One region of the Vibrio sp. 1402 genome, then DNA from elsewhere that is predicted to be linked to it. Evidence: predicted binding sites of a transcription regulator. Region 1 holds the regulator's gene; the other holds the start of a gene.
What was found. Region 1 encodes PurR, which represses purine synthesis genes. Its sites were predicted from a motif close to TNANGNAAACGTTTNCNTNA; they were not measured.
Positions count from the first base shown of each region.

Region 1 (8,376 bases):
AATCTTTATTCCATCACTTAAAAAAGGGGTGGAACATCAACGGCATTACAGACCGCTTTATCGATCCTATTCCCGCTCAAATGCGTACTGGTAAACGTTGGTACGAAGGGACGGCGGACGCGATCTATCAAAACCTGCGTTTTATGGAATTAGAGGAACCAGAGCAAGTTTGTATTTTTGGCTCTGACCATATCTATAAGATGGATATCAAACAAATGCTGAACTTCCACTCAGAAAAGCAGGCTTCTCTGACGGTATCTGCATTGCGCATGCCACTAAAAGAGGCGTCGCAATTTGGGGTTATCGAAGTGGATAGTGAAGGTCGTATGATTGGCTTTGAAGAAAAACCAGCAAATCCAAAGTCGATTCCTGGTGACCCTGATTACGCTTTAGTTTCAATGGGTAACTATGTTTTTGAAGCTCAGGTACTGTTCTCAGAGTTGGTCGAAGATGCGGATAATGAAGCTTCATCACATGATTTTGGAAAGGACATCATTCCAAAGATGTTCCCTAGAGGTGATGTGTTCGTGTATGACTTCAGTACCAACAAAATCAGTGGCGAAAAAGAAGAGGTGTACTGGCGTGATGTCGGAACTATTGATGCGTACTGGCAAGCGCATATGGATCTGCTAGAAAAAGATGCTCCATTTTCGCTGTACAACCGTAAATGGCCATTGCACACCTACTACCCACCATTGCCACCTGCGACATTTACCGACTCTGATAATGGTCGTGTGCAGATAATCGATAGTTTAGTGTGTAATGGCAGCTATGTTAGAGGCTCAAGAATCGAAAAGTCGGTGCTTGGTTTTCGCAGTAATATTGCTTCTGCTTGCGATATCAGCGAATGTATACTTCTTGGTGACGTAAAAATTGGCGAAGGCTGTGTTTTACGTCGTGTGATTGTCGACAAGGATGCCGATATTGCTCCTGGTACTCAGATTGGTGTGAATCTTCAAGAAGATAAAAAACACTTCCACGTGTCTGAGGAGGGCATTGTTGTTATTCCGAAAGGAGCTCGAGTTGGCTACTAACAACTTATCTATTCTGTTTGTAGCTTCTGAGGTTGAAGGCCTCATTAAAAGTGGTGGCTTGGCAGATGTTGCCAAGGCACTACCGGAAGCCCTTCAAAACCTACAGCAAGACGTAAGAATTACCATCCCTGCGTACAGCAGTATTGATAAACTCGCAGACGCAGAAGTTGTATTAGAAACAGAATTAACATCATGGCCGCATACGGAGTATCGAGTTTTGCGGCTCATGTTAGGTCAAAATCCTGTTTACCTGATTGATTGTCCGCCGTATTTCAATCGACCATCAATGTATGCGGAGAACAACCAAGCGTATACTGATAACGGCGAGCGCTTTGCGTTTTTTAGTGCAGCATGTCTCGACATGTTACCCAAGCTCGCCTTTCAACCTAATATCATACACGCGAACGATTGGCACACAGGTCTTGTTCCATTTTTGCTCAAGCACAGGTATGGCAATGATCCGTTTTTTGCTCATACTAAAAGCGTCATTTCAATTCACAATGCGGTCTTTAAAGGCGTATTTAGTTATGAAGACGTGCAGTGTTTGCCAGAGTTTCATTGTAGAAACGTTCCCGATGCTGCGGTGAGTGCAACGCATATTACGATGCTCAAAGCTGGTGTAATGAATGCAGATAAGATAAACGCGGTCAGCCCTACGTACGCAGAGGAACTCAAAACAGAGCTTGGCAGTCATGGAATGGCTTGGGAGTTTCAGCAACGCGCGCAGGACTTAGTTGGTATTTTGAACGGTTGTGATTACAGTGCTTGGAACCCGGAAACGGATACTTACTTGCCAGTTAATTACTGCGCCGACCAGCAAAGTATGTCGCAAGGGAAGAAAGCTTGTAAAAAAGCATTACAACAACGACTAAATTTGCCTGAAAAAAATGTAGCTATGTTCGGTATGGTTTGTCGGTTGACCCAGCAGAAAGGCGTTCATTACTTGTTGCCTGCTTTGGCCGATTTTTTGAAGCACGATGTTCAGCTAGTTGTCGTTGGGACCGGAGACCCTGTTCTTGCCGCTCAGCTACGAGAGGTTGCCGCGCAGTTTTCTAGCAAATTTGCCTTTGTAGAAGCGTATGACAATGAACTTGCGCATATCGTTGAAGCTGGTTCTGATTTCTTCTTGATGCCTTCTGAGTTTGAACCATGTGGTTTAAACCAAATCTATAGTATGGCTTACGGTACATTGCCGATAGTACGCGGTGTTGGTGGCTTAAAGGACAGCGTTAGCGATTATGATGTAAACCCATCTGAAGCAACGGGGTTTGTTTTTTTCGAACCGATACCGCAGGCATTGTTGTTAACGATGCTAAGGGCACTGTTGCTCTACGCTCAAAACGAGCCTGAAGTGAATAAAGTACAGTTGCACGCGATGCAACAAGACTTTTGCTGGCAAAAGGCCGCAGAATCTTATTTGCAGCTTTACCACTCAGCGTTAGTTTGACTTAAAATTGTAACGAAAGGCGCCGAATGAGGTGCCTTTATTATCTTGAGTAAGGGGAGTGTGGTAGGATGGCTTTTTACTCAATAGCACGATCTTTTTGATACTGAATATGACCCAGCCGCTACTTTTTCATAAAACTTATTTGCACCCTACTAGTAATGAGTGGGTTGTATTTGTGCACGGTGCTGGTGGTAGCTCTTCTATCTGGTTCAAGCAAATTAAAGCTTACAAGCAACACTTTAACTTATTGCTGATCGATTTAAGAGGTCATGGAAAGTCAAATCAGTTACTTAAAGAGCTCATTGCTAGCCGTTATACCTTTACGGAGGTTACCCAAGATATTTTGAAAGTATTGGACCATTTAAAGATCCAATCCGCTCATTTTGTCGGTATGTCGCTTGGTACTATTATTGTTCGAAACCTTGCTGAATTGTCATCAGAGCGCGTACGTTCGATGGTGCTCGGCGGTGCTGTCACAAGGCTTAACACTCGTTCTCAGATATTGGTGAAATTAGGTAATTTTTGTAAGCATATCCTGCCGTACATGTGGCTCTACAAACTGTTCGCTTATATTGTTATGCCTCAAAGAAGCCAACGAGAATCTCGCCACCTTTTTATTCGCGAAGCCAAGAAGCTTTGCCAAAAAGAATTTAAACGTTGGTTTATTCTTGCCGCTGATGTAAATCCGTTAATGAAATATTTTAAAGATCGAGAGTTACCCATTCCGACTCTTTACTTAATGGGCGACAGGGATTACATGTTTATTAAACCTGTCAAAGAAATGGTTGCAGCACATAAGCTCAGCATTCTACGAGAAATCCCGAATTGTGGTCATGTATGCAATGTAGAGCGTCCAGAAGACTTCAATCAACACTCCATCGAGTTTATTAAACAGCAAGCTGTATGTGCTTAAAACTGAGTGCATCCACTGAATAGGAGAGCCGCTATAGCTCTCCTAGTTGATATCCACATTGCCAACATGCACCAAATTGCCCTTCGTTTATTTCATGACATTTTGGGCATTGCCAATCTTGATACTCATGCCTATCGGATTGTTTTCGATATGCTTTTACTATTTCTTCAGCTTTCATCTTTTGTGCCGTGTCAAAAAGCCACACATAAGGATCGGTATCATCACCAAACGGCAGTTCTCCTTTTAAGCCGAAAATACCTTCTCCGCGAACTTCACAGTAAATTTGTTCCACTTTAAGCAGCTCACATACAATGTGTGCTTCTGCTGGGTTTTTAGCGATAAATATTTTCATCAAAATACCCACTTCACCAATTACGAGTTTTGCTGACTTGGTGTCGGCCTTACTTTATTCATAACCCATTTAGTGATGATTGGAAATAGTCCCAATAGCGCAAAAGACGCTAATACTGCGGGTGAAACAATGCCCGATAGGCTTTCAATTGTTGCTAATTGAGTACCTGCATTCAGATATACGGCTGTGCCTGGCAGCATACCTATTTGGCTAGTGAGATAAAATCGACCTACAGACATCGGTGTTAAGCCCATCAGTAAGTTGATTAGAAAGAAAGGGAATACAGGGATTAGACGCAAGGAAAATAGATAAAAAGCTCCGTCTTTTTCGACACCTTGATTAATTGCGTTGAGTTTATTTCCGAATTTGTTTTGTACCCAGTCACGCAATAAGTATCGGCTGCTCAAGAAGGCCAGTGTTGCCCCCATAGTGCTAGCGAAAGAAACCAGTAGCAAGCTTGTCCAAAAACCAAATAAGGCTGCACCAAGTAAGGTGACTACTGCCGCTCCTGGGATAGAAAAAGCGGTAATTGCAATGTAGGTAAAAAAGTAAATCGCAGCCGAGAATACAAAATTCTGATCGATGTATGTAGTTAGTGCTTCTTGTTGGGCTTTTGCATTCTCTAAGGTTAAATACTGGCCAAAGTTAATACCTAAAAAGACGATAGCCGCTAGTAGGATGAGACCTAATATCAGTTTCTTATTCATAATTTTGATTCCAATTTGGGATATATGTAATAAGACAGTAGGAAAACCGAAAAAATTTCACAAAAAAACCGCAGATTAGACTGCGGTTTTACAAGATAGTTTTTAGGCCGACTTTTATTGGAGGCCGTTCATCAACTCATCTCGGCGAGCTTGAGGTACCACACTCCAATGAGTGCCGTTGATAGCACCTTCTAGTGCCCATAGCAACTCAATGTTGACGGTTGCAGAGTGCGTATCTCTTATCGCTTTATAGGCGTTAAGCGCACCTTCCTCTTCAAGCTTCTCTACGGATTCGATGCCGGCTTTTTTTAGCATGCGCTCGGTAGCCAGTCGTAAGTTAGGCAAATCTTTCAAACGGTTAGGCTTTGTACTTGCTTGCTGTTCTTTCTCAAGCTTTGCCTTTTTCAATGATTGATTCGCTACTTCGATTAAGCGTTCGCTTGATTCCCATAAATCGCTGGAAATAGCGTAGTACTTTGTAACGACTGGAAAGCCACGTTTTTTATAAACGTAAGGCTTTAGCCCTTGTTTCTCGAAGTCAGATGAAGTTTTTTGGTCTGCTCTGATATGAAGCTGATTGTTTACCACTAGTGCAAACATTGTTTCATCAGCGAATAGTCCGAAGCCACCAAACATTGAGCGCGACTTGATATTACCAAGTGCCTCAAATAGCTTCATAGAGTCTTTGAGTATCGGTTTATCCATGTTTTGTTATCTCGGTGTAATTAATATTACGCCACCAAAAGTCAGGTCCGAGAGAGTAGCAAACATGCGTAAAAACAATGTCATTACAGAGTAAAGTCATTGCTTACACACTTGCCATCGGTAACCCCGCTACCTTCCATATCGTAATATGGTTCAGGCCGGAGGCTTTGCGTCCCACTCTTTCGAATGGTTTGCCCTGTGCGTGACACAATGAGCATACTTCTTATATTGAATTAACATCACGGTTTAGCGTTAAAAGTGTGATTTCGGTTCAATAAAAATGATAGATTGAATGCTCTATTTTGCATATGGAAAGGTGCAAATTGGCCTTTGAAAAGGAGTTCTTAATATATATTACATTTATATAAAACAGGGAGTTAACGTTAGTCAATTGTTATTAGAGTGGTGTGAAGTATTAGAGAATGCTTAATTTTTCCAAAAAAATAAGCGCCCCTGTAGAGCGCTTATTTAACACGGTTAAATACAGTGAAATTTAGTTCATTTTCTTCACAGTATTTCGAATTACAAGCTCAGGTTGCATCTCGAAAATTCGTTTTTCGTGTTCTTTATCTTTGATACGCTCAAGTAGAATTTCGAATGCATTTTTACCAACACGACGTTTAGGTTGGTGGATAGTCGTTAGCGGTGGAGAGAAGTATTCCGCAAGCTCGATGTTGTCGTAGCCGATCACTGAAATATCTTCAGGAATTTTGATCCCGTTTTGTTGCAAGCGGCTCATTAGGCCTAGAGCCATTGTGTCGTTAAAACAGAATACCGCCGTCGGGCGCTTGTCCATTGCGGTAATTTTATCTGCAACTAATACGGCCGTATCACATTCAAAGTTACCTTCAAGGATCCAGTCTTCATTTACAGCTAGGTTCGCTTCGCTCATTGCGCGACGGAAACCTGCAATGCGCTCTTGGCAAGCAAGCTTTTCAAAATGACCGCTTAGACAAGCGATATCCGTATGACCATTGTCAATCAGATGTTTGGTTGCAATGTAGCCACCTTCTTCTGAGTTATCCATGATCTTGTCTGCTTGTGAGCTCTCTGGGCCCCAATCCATGACCACTTTAGGAATGTCCGCATGACGGTCAAGCATCTCTTTTAGTTCTTCGGTTAAGTCAGAACACATCACTAGGATGCCATCAACGCGCTTTTCAGCCAGCATACGAATGTAATCGCGTTGTTTTTCGTAAATCCCGCCTGTGTTACATAAAATCAGAGTATAGCCTTGGCGGTAACAGTAGCTCTCAACGCCATCAATCACTTCTGAGAAAAATAGGTTAGTTGATTGAGTTACTAACATGCCAATCGTACGAGTTGAGTTGCATTTTAGGCTGCGTGCAACGGCACTTGGCGCGTAATTCAGCTCGTCAACGGCTTTCATTACTTTTTCTTGCGTTGCTTCTGCAACGAAACGCGTTTTATTGATAACGTGCGAAACTGTCGTAGTGGAAACGCCGGCTAAGCGAGCAACGTCTTTTATCGTGGCCATAAATGGTGTCCTGTATCGAGCTACTGAAATATGTCGTATTGGATGTACCTGATGCTCTAATGGTTTCACACCTAGCAATCTAAAATTGGCGCTAAGTGTCTCGGCAGCGGTTGATCCAAGTGCGACAAAAGGGTGCGTAGCAGCATCGGTCGATGAATTTTATCTTTTTTCTATCTGATGAGAAATTGCCATCAACCTGTTAAGAAAACACAAAAACCGCTATATTTCAGCGGTTTACATATAAATCATATTTAATCGTTTGCGCTCACATTTTAGCCCTATGTGGACTGACTAGCAATGTTTTCAGCAAGAGATTTGTGTATTTGAAGTCACATTTTGACTGCTAAATAACCAAGCGTCTTTGCGCTAAGTTAAGGCAAACGAATATTATACCCAAGTTACTTACAATTGGTCACTTTCAGGCATACAGGAAGCCCGATAGGCAGGCTCCCTAAAAATAGGCGGCAATTATTCCCCAAGAAGGTAGGCGCTGTCTAGTTTACAAAATGCAACTAATAGTTTCGCGACACTCGAGTAAAATCCAAATTCGTCGAATTTTTTACATTTGTCTGAAAACTGAGGTAACCAAGACATCAATTGTTGCTGGATAAAGTCGTTTTGTTTAACGAAGGCTTCTTCCATGTGTTTTTCTTGTTCAAGCTCGTTTGAGCGGATAATCATGTTCCCGAGAAAGTCGAGCTCAACGGCTAAGTGATCCGCAGGTTCCTTTAGGTTTTCGTCTACTTGAACGCCAAATTCAGCCATCAACTTTTCCATTTCCTCAGCTGGCTTGTCATTCAGTAAACCTGATTCACCAATGTACATGGATGCGTAAGGAAGAGCGCCGTATTTTTCTGTCTTCAAAAACAGTTCACAAAAGTCAGCTGCAAGCTCTAGTTGTGCATCTTCACGATCTTGTAACCGATTCAATGCATCAACTAGGCTATCAACAGCTGGTTTCAGCGACTCATTTTCACCTAAACCTGCGAGAAAACTGCGAATTTCAACACTGTGATAGGCTTCCAATTCTTTCTCTGTTAGTTCTTTTGCGAACAAGCTCGAAAACCACCAGTAAATTTCAGCGCGTTTTTCATTAAAAGCTTTCACTTCTTGCATTTTGGGCTCCTGAATGATGCTTCAAGTCATGCATCACAAAGTCAATTAGGGATATCCCCTAAGTGTAATCAATTAAAATGAATAGCAGTAACTATAATTGTTATGTTTTATGGTCAAAAATGACCGTTTATTAATAGCAATGGGCAAGCTTGTTTTGAATCAATAAAAACGCTAAATCTTGCGTTTTAATGTATCTATGACTAGAAATGTTACTAGTTATGAATAGAATACGTCTTGGATAATAAGAAGACAGAAAAGTGGTGTAAATGAGCTATCACGTATTAGTCGTAGAAGATGATGTTGTAACTCGTAGTAAGCTTGCGGGATATTTCCAAAATGAGGGCTACCAAGTCAGCGAAGCAGAGAGTGGCGCAGAAATGCGTGAAGTTTTGCAAGCGGGCGATGTAGACCTGATCATGCTGGATATTAACCTGCCTGGTGAAGACGGCCTGATGCTTACTCGTGAGTTACGTAGCCAATCGGATATTGGTATCATATTAGTAACAGGACGCACGGATAGCATTGATAAAATCGTAGGCCTAGAAATGGGTGCTGACGATTATGTGACAAAACCTTTTGAACTGAGAGAGCTGTTAGTTCGCGT
Region 1 covers NZ_JAWOWE010000002.1:90,448-98,823, forward strand. The annotation lists gene glgC (glucose-1-phosphate adenylyltransferase) at 1-1,034, shown strand, start outside; gene glgA (glycogen synthase GlgA) at 1,024-2,481, shown strand; gene R7044_RS03870 (alpha/beta fold hydrolase) at 2,591-3,394, shown strand; gene R7044_RS03875 (DUF2007 domain-containing protein) at 3,426-3,746, opposite strand; gene R7044_RS03880 (TVP38/TMEM64 family protein) at 3,767-4,453, opposite strand; gene R7044_RS03885 (TfoX/Sxy family DNA transformation protein) at 4,568-5,158, opposite strand; cyclic di-GMP riboswitch class I at 5,275-5,364, opposite strand; gene purR (HTH-type transcriptional repressor PurR) at 5,652-6,656, opposite strand; gene torD (molecular chaperone TorD) at 7,125-7,772, opposite strand; gene torR (two-component system response regulator TorR) at 8,039-8,376, shown strand, end outside.

Region 2 (8,376 bases), on a different contig from region 1:
TACCCAGCTTTTCGACCGCTTTCTTCCAACGCTCGTTGATTGGTGTATTAAAGATAATTTCAGGCGTCGCTTCAATGGTGAGCCAAGAGTTTTCGACCAGCTCACTTTCTAATTGGCCTGCACTCCAACCGGAGTAGCCAAGTGCCACTAAGTAATCACTTGGTTCTGCTTCTGTTCCTAACACCGACAGAATATCACGCGAAGTGGTTACCGCGAGGTCATCGGTCATTTGGACGCTGGACTCGTAGTAATCTTTGGGTTTATGCAAAATAAAGCCACGATCTTCCGAGATTGGGCCGCCATTATAAACTGGTCTATCTAGACTGGCTTCAAATAGGCGCGGGTGTACTGGCTGAACTTCCACCTGCTTGAGCATGTTGCCGACGGTGATATCAACAGGAGCATTGATCATCAGCCCCATAGCGCCGTCTTCGTTGTGCTCACAAACGTAGATCACGCTGTTTTGAAAGTACGGATCTTTCATCCCAGGCATGGCAACCAAAAAGTGATTTGTGAGATTCATACTCATACTGACCCTTAACTCTCGTAAATGCCCTTAAGCAAACATCATACAATTTACATCTAGGTATGTGCATGAGTTTGCTTAAGTTAATGTACTACGCTCTCTATTAACTGTAATACAGTTTGAGTTATTCGCCTTTTACTCGACGCTCAATCGCATCCATCAGCTTGCCTGTGATTGAGATATCAAAAGCTGCTTCAATTTCGCGAATACAGGTTGGGCTGGTGACGTTGATTTCTGTTAGCTTGTCGCCAATTACGTCAAGGCCAACAAAGATAAGGCCTTTTTCTTTCAGTGTCGGAGCAACGGTTTGCGCAATTTTGAGGTCGGTTTCGCTTAGCGGACGAGCTTCACCAGTACCACCAGCGGCTAGGTTGCCGCGCGTTTCGCCTTTAGCAGGAATGCGTGCTAGACAGTAAGGCATAGGTTCGCCATCTACCACTAGGATACGTTTGTCACCGTTGCTGATGTCTGGCACGAAGGTTTGTGCCATTGCGTAGTTTTGACCGTGGTTAGTCAATGTCTCGATGATTACAGAGACGTTTGGATCGTTTTCTTTTACACGGAAGATGGACGCGCCACCCATACCATCAAGCGGTTTCAGGATGACATCACCATGTTTTTCACGAAATTCTTTAATTTTTTCTGCTTTTCGCGTCACGATCGTTGTAGGTGTCAGCTCTGGGAACCATGCTGTAAACAGCTTTTCGTTACAATCACGTAAGCTTTGAGGCTTGTTAACGATCAGTGCACCCTGTTCTTCTGCACGCTCAAGGATGTAAGTCGCGTAGATGTATTCAGTATCAAACGGAGGATCTTTACGCATTAGCACCGCGTCTAGCTCAGACAGTTCGATAGTTTGCTCTGATTTGAACTCGTACCAACCGTTTGGATCTTCTTTTAGTTCTACCACTTTAGTATCTGCAATGGCAACGCCTTGATCGAGATGCAGATCATTCATTTCCATGTAGTGGATTTCATAGCCGCGTCGTTGCGCTTCAAGCATCATGGCAAAGCTAGAGTCTTTTTTGATGTTAATGGACGAGATTGGGTCCATTACGATACCGAGTTTGATCATTATTTTTCTCCGTTTAACCAAGATCGCCGAAACGAACTTGTAAGGCTGTAATTGCTGTCAGAGCCGCTGTTTCGGTACGCAGAACGCGAGGGCCGAGTAGCGTTTCTTCAAATTGGTATTCTCGAGTCATCTCGATTTCTTCAGACGATAAACCGCCTTCAGGACCGATCAGTAGGCGCACTTTTTCAACCGGGGTTGGCAAAGTGTTGATTGAGTATTTAGCACGAGGGTGAAGGTTAAGCTTTAAACCATCGTACTCTTCTTTACACCACTCTTCCAAGCTCATAATTGGACGAATTTCGGGCACGACATTACGCCCACATTGCTCACAGGCACTGATGGCGATTTTCTGCCATTGCGCGAGTTTTTTCTCAAAACGCTTTTGGTCAAGCTTGACACCACAACGTTCAGAAATCAGAGGAGTGATGGTATTGACGCCAAGTTCAACAGACTTTTGGATGGTGAACTCCATCTTATCGCCACGTGAAATGACTTGACCAAGGTGCAGATCTAAAGGGGATTCAATACTGTTTTCTACGCGCTCGGTGATGTTAACCAAAACTGATTTTTTGCTGACTTCACTGATAACCGCTGGGAACTCTGCGCCACTGCCGTCAAAAAGGAGAACGTCTTGGCCTTCTTTCATGCGCAAAACACGACCGATATGGCCTGCTGCGTCGTCACTTAAAGCAAGTGAGCCAAGTTGATGAATGGTTTCTGGATGATAAATTCGAGGGGTACGCATGAGATTTCCAGCAAGAGAATAAACTTAAACCCTAACATGGATGCTTTGCACCGAAAAAACAAGGGGCAAGAAGCGTTTCAATATCAGTAATTGAAACGCTTCGAGGTCGGAGGTTACAGTGCGCGGCAGGCTTCTTGAACAAATGGGTTGTGATTGCCCTGTACTTTTGCAATGCGCTCGTCACGCTCACATTCCCATTTATCGACAGGATAGGTTTTGTTCCAAGCACTCATTAATTGCGTTTGCTGCTTCGACAGTTTGAAACCGTACTCTTTGCTCATGTATAGATAGGTACGAGCAATTGAGCCACGCGCACGGTCTGGTGGCATGACTTTACGCTGCTTAAAGTTCACTTGCATCTCACAGCGACCATAACTCACGCCATCCATACCGTTCCATTGGCTGAAGTTGTAGTTCGAACGGTCACCGTTTACTTCACCAATAGCAGGAGTTAGGTTGTGCAAGTCTGCTTCCATCAAACGAAAAGTTTTGTCTTTTTTCTTACAGTTTTTACGTCCGCCATCTTGCCAGCATTGACGCTGGTGGCCAAATTGCCACGCAGGAACCACATGCTCCCATTCGATTCGTGCAGCCCGTTTTTCTTGTTTACGGACTTGGTAGCCGCAAGAGGCTAAATCGGGTAAGCCTTTCTTGCCTTGCCATTGAATGTTACAGCCACAGTAGAAGCTTGTTGGATGGTCTTGATAAATTTTGACCGCCTCACGTTTGGCTGCAGAGAATGAGCTCGGTGGCGCGGCAATCGCAGTGCTAGAAAGCGCGATAAGCAACAGAGAGAATAAGTATTTCATGATAAAAGTCTTTATAAAGTATGACTTTATTCATGATAACACGCATAAAATAGCTTTAGTGATGAGTAAGTTAACAATAGTTGGCGAAGGGAAGGTTTTGATCAAATCGATCTTTATTTTGGGAACGCAAGTAACACTATGAGGTAAGGGCTACGATAATTGAATACCGGTGAAGTTAAGTGGTTGGCGGCATTTTTGACAAGAGTACGTCGCCTCTTTGCGCAGCACTTTATTATGACGGCGAATCGATAGAGGGTAGGTCATACAACCACAACGATACTCAAAGGTTTTACCTTGAACGGATTTTACTTCAAAGCTGTGAGTGGTTTTGGCTGGTACGTTAAATACGGCTTCCATGACGCCTTTCCATTCTTTGCCGTGAGGCCTAACTCGCCCGTAAACCTGATAAGTAATCAGGTGTGCTACTTCATGAGGAATGACTTCATCTAAGAATGCTTGGGTGTTTTCGCGAAATAAAACAGAGTTTAGGCGTACTTGATTTAATTGAAGGTAGGCTTTTCCTGCCGCTTTCCCACGAACGTCGAAGGTGATTGTTGGAATCGGGAAAGAACGTTTGAAAGCTTGTTCCGCCATCGCGATACAGTCCGCCATCACTTGCTTGGCTTTATAGCTGAGTTCTATATCCACAATTCACCTCGATAAATCAAATAAAAAAGCCCCCGCATTTGCGAGGGCCAGATCATAGCATCAGTTAATTATGGTGTGTGTTTTTTCTTGATGGTGGCATGGTAAGCGTGCCATGTACCGTAGCCTAGAACTGGCATGGTAAACAACATTCCGATCCCGTAGGTCGCAAAGCCGATAAGAATACCGCCACAGATGATCGCTGCCCAAACAATCATTGCTGGAATGTTGGATTTCACGGCATTAAAGCTGGTAAATACAGCGGTCATCATGTCTACGCGACGCTCCATCATGAGCGGAATAGAAAAGGCTGAAATGCTAAACACCACACAAGCCAAAACAAAGCCAACTAAAGAGCCGATGACAAGGAAGGGTAGGAACTCACTTAAAGGTGCCCCTTGAACAGAAGGGTAGAGCGCATGAAGTAGAGCGGCAATGCGCATCCAAAATATCATACACACTGCGAGTAACACGGCGAACGCCCATTGAGATGTTGAGTTACGACCGATCGCTTTCATTGAATGGAACAAGCTTGCTTTGTGTCCGCGCTCTCTCTCCCAACTGGCATCATACAAGCCCAGCGCGAGAAACGGACCGATTAACATGTAAACAATCAAACTGGGCATGACGACCAAGTGTGTGCCTTGCCACTGTACGAGCAAAACAATGCCTATCGCAGCTGCCATAAAACAGATGCCATAGAAAGCACTAATAAGTGGCATTCGCACGAAATCATGCAGACCTAATGCTAGCCAATGAAAAGGTGCAGAAAGATTGACCGTATTGCACGGTATGGTTCTGGCGTATTCGTTGTCTGGCACTTCCTTTCGCTTGTTGTGGAAGTCCGATGGATTAACAGTTCGAGGCATAACTCCTCCTTGATTTATTCCCACATTATCCGCTTATACCAACTGACAGCGGTTTTTGTTCAGTCAAACTTGAAGCGACTTTTTCAAGTTTACATCTGAGCATTGGCTTAGTTTGGTATCGGCCATAAAGATGCCTGACTCATGTCTTTACTTAAGTGTTGCTTCCACAGTCGCCAGCATCCGACGTCTCTATTTAAATTGGAATTAACAATATTTTAACTATTGGCGGAGATGGGATAATTTACAAATAATTGCTTAAAATTTATTCGGTATAAAAATGAGGGAGAAACAGGACTGCTTTGTGGCGCAGGGCGGTATGAGTCGAAATGACTAGATAAAAGTTGCTGAAAATAAAAAGCCCCCACCATAGGCGAGGGCTTGATTGATTCTTGCATGGCTTGATTATTTGATGCCAGCGAAATCGCGTAGAAGTGCAGCTTTGTCTGTTGCTTCCCACGGGAATTCTTCACGACCGAAGTGACCGTAAGCCGCTGTCTTCTTGTAGATAGGTTGAAGAAGGTTAAGCATTTCTTGTAGACCGTATGGACGTAGGTCGAAGAATTGACGAACCGCTTCAATGATGATGTCGTGAGATACTTTCTCAGTACCGAACGTTTCCACCATGATAGACGTTGGATCAGCAACACCGATTGCGTAAGAAAGTTGGATCTCACAACGGTCAGCCATGCCTGCCGCTACGATGTTTTTCGCTACGTAGCGTGCTGCGTATGCTGCACTACGGTCAACTTTTGATGGATCTTTACCAGAAAACGCACCGCCACCGTGACGAGCTGCGCCGCCGTAGGTATCTACGATGATCTTACGACCAGTTAGACCACAGTCACCCATAGGACCACCGATTACGAAGCGACCGGTTGGATTAATGAAGAAGTTTGTTTCTTTGTTGATCCACTCAGAAGGTAGCACTGGCTTAATGATCTCTTCCATTACCGCTTCACGCAGGTCTGAAGTTGAGATTGAGTCACAGTGTTGAGTTGAAAGAACAACCGCGTCGATACCAACGATGTTACCTTGATCGTATTGGAATGTTACCTGAGATTTTGCATCAGGACGCAACCAAGGTAGTGTGCCGTTTTTACGAACTTCTGCTTGCTTTTGAACAAGACGGTGAGAGTAAGTAATTGGCGCTGGCATTAGTACTTCAGTTTCGTTACAAGCGTAACCAAACATGATGCCTTGGTCGCCTGCACCTTGTTCTTTAGGGTCAGCTTTATCAACACCTTGGTTGATATCTGGCGACTGTTTACCGATTGTGTTTAGTACCGCACAAGAATCTGCGTCAAAGCCCATATCTGAATGTACGTAGCCGATTTCACGAACGGTTTCACGAGTTAACTCTTCGATGTCTACCCATGCTGAAGTCGTGATTTCACCACCCACCATTACCATACCGGTTTTAACGTAAGTCTCACATGCAACACGAGCCTTTGGATCTTGCTCTAGAATCGCGTCAAGAACCGCATCAGAAATCTGGTCTGCAATTTTATCTGGATGACCTTCTGATACTGACTCAGAAGTAAACAGGTGCTTAGCCATGTTAGCTCCACTATATCTGGTTTAAAACTGGGGAATGATAAACTCTCCAGCGCAAATTAATACTAATTTTTGTAGGTGTATCTACATCTAGACGTCTATTCTAAATTTGATTGCTCGAATTACAAGCTCTTTTTTGGTTTTTGTTATAACCAAACGTTTGCCTGATTTATTGATAATTTTAAGAACTTCGAACGATTTGGCGCGAAAGGTGCAATATTTGTGAGGTTTTGGACTGGAAAACGTTTGCACACCCAACAGGGCTTTGAGAGAATTATGACCTACTTTTCGTTTCGCTTAATGTACTCAGGAGCAGACATGTCGTCTCGTAAACATCTTGCCAATGCAATTCGTGCTCTAAGCATGGATGGTGTTCAACAAGCTAACTCAGGCCACCCAGGCGCACCAATGGGTATGGCTGATATCGCTGAAGTTCTTTGGCGCTCTCACCTAAACCATAACCCTTCAAACCCAGAGTGGGCCGACCGCGATCGCTTTGTGCTGTCAAACGGTCATGGGTCAATGCTTATTTACTCTCTACTGCACTTAAGCGGTTACGCGCTATCTATTGACGATCTGAAAAACTTCCGTCAATTGCACTCAAAAACCCCAGGTCACCCAGAGTACGGCTACGCGCCTGGTATCGAGACAACAACTGGTCCTCTAGGTCAAGGCATCACTAACGCTGTTGGTATGGCGATCGCAGAGAAAGCACTAGCGGCACAGTTCAACAAAGAAGGTCACGATATCGTTGACCACTTTACGTATGTGTTCATGGGTGACGGCTGTCTAATGGAAGGCATCTCGCATGAAGCATGCTCTCTTGCTGGGACGTTAGGTCTAGGCAAACTGATCGCGTTCTGGGATGACAACGGCATTTCTATCGACGGTCACGTTGAAGGCTGGTTCTCTGACGATACACCTAAGCGTTTTGAAGCGTACGGCTGGCATGTAATCCCAGCAGTCGATGGTCACGACTCAGACGCGATCAACGCAGCAATTGAAGCAGCAAAAGCGGACCCACGTCCTACGCTTATCTGTACCAAAACAATTATCGGTTTCGGTTCTCCTAACAAGTCTGGTTCGCACGACTGTCACGGTGCACCACTAGGTCACGATGAAATCCAAGCGGCTCGCGAATACCTAGGTTGGGAGTACGGCCCATTTGAGATCCCGGCAGATGTTTACGCTGAGTGGGATGCAAAAGAAGCGGGCGCCGCGAAAGAAGCAGCTTGGAATGAAAAATTCGAAGCATACGCTGCAGCTTACCCTGCAGAAGCGGCAGAGCTTAAACGTCGTCTAAACGGCGAACTTCCTGCACAGTGGGAAGAAAAAGCGAACCAAATCATTGCCGATCTTCAAGCAAATCCAGCGAACATTGCATCACGTAAAGCGTCGCAAAATGCACTAGAAGCGTTTGGTCAAATGCTTCCTGAGTTTATGGGTGGTTCTGCTGACCTAGCGCCTTCTAACCTGACCATGTGGTCTGGTTCTAAGTCTCTAGAAATGGAGGACTTCTCTGGCAACTACATCCACTACGGTGTGCGTGAATTCGGTATGACCGCTATCATCAACGGTATCGCATTGCACGGTGGTTTCGTTCCTTACGGCGCAACATTCCTAATGTTCATGGAATACGCTCGTAACGCAATGCGTATGGCTGCGCTGATGAAAATTCAGAACATCCAAGTTTACACGCATGATTCGATCGGTCTTGGCGAAGATGGCCCAACTCACCAACCTGTTGAGCAAATGGCGTCTCTACGTGTAACTCCAAACATGAGCACATGGCGCCCATGTGACCAAGTTGAGTCTGCAGTTGCATGGAAAATAGCGATTGAACGTAAAGATGCACCAACTGCACTTATCTTCTCTCGTCAAAACCTAGCGCAACAAGAGCGTACTGCTGAACAAGTCGCAGACATCGCGAAAGGTGCTTACATCCTGAAAGATAGCGAAGGTAAGCCTGAGCTAATCCTTATCGCAACAGGTTCTGAGGTTGAGCTTGCAGTGAAAGCCGCTGAGCAACTAACTTCAGAAGGCAAGAAAGTACGCGTTGTTTCAATGCCATCAACAGATGCTTTCGACAAACAAGACGCCGCTTACCGTGAAGCTGTACTGCCATCAGACGTAACGGCACGTATCGCTATTGA
Region 2 covers NZ_JAWOWE010000006.1:13,805-22,180, forward strand. The annotation lists gene R7044_RS12905 (YqgE/AlgH family protein) at 1-523, opposite strand, end outside; gene gshB (glutathione synthase) at 651-1,601, opposite strand; gene rsmE (16S rRNA (uracil(1498)-N(3))-methyltransferase) at 1,615-2,346, opposite strand; gene endA (deoxyribonuclease I) at 2,460-3,155, opposite strand; gene R7044_RS12925 (SprT family zinc-dependent metalloprotease) at 3,306-3,803, opposite strand; gene R7044_RS12930 (DUF2189 domain-containing protein) at 3,872-4,669, opposite strand; gene metK (methionine adenosyltransferase) at 5,072-6,226, opposite strand; gene tkt (transketolase) at 6,542-8,376, shown strand, end outside.
Region 2: the regulator PurR is predicted to act here: its motif matches at 6,372-6,391, upstream of metK (methionine adenosyltransferase).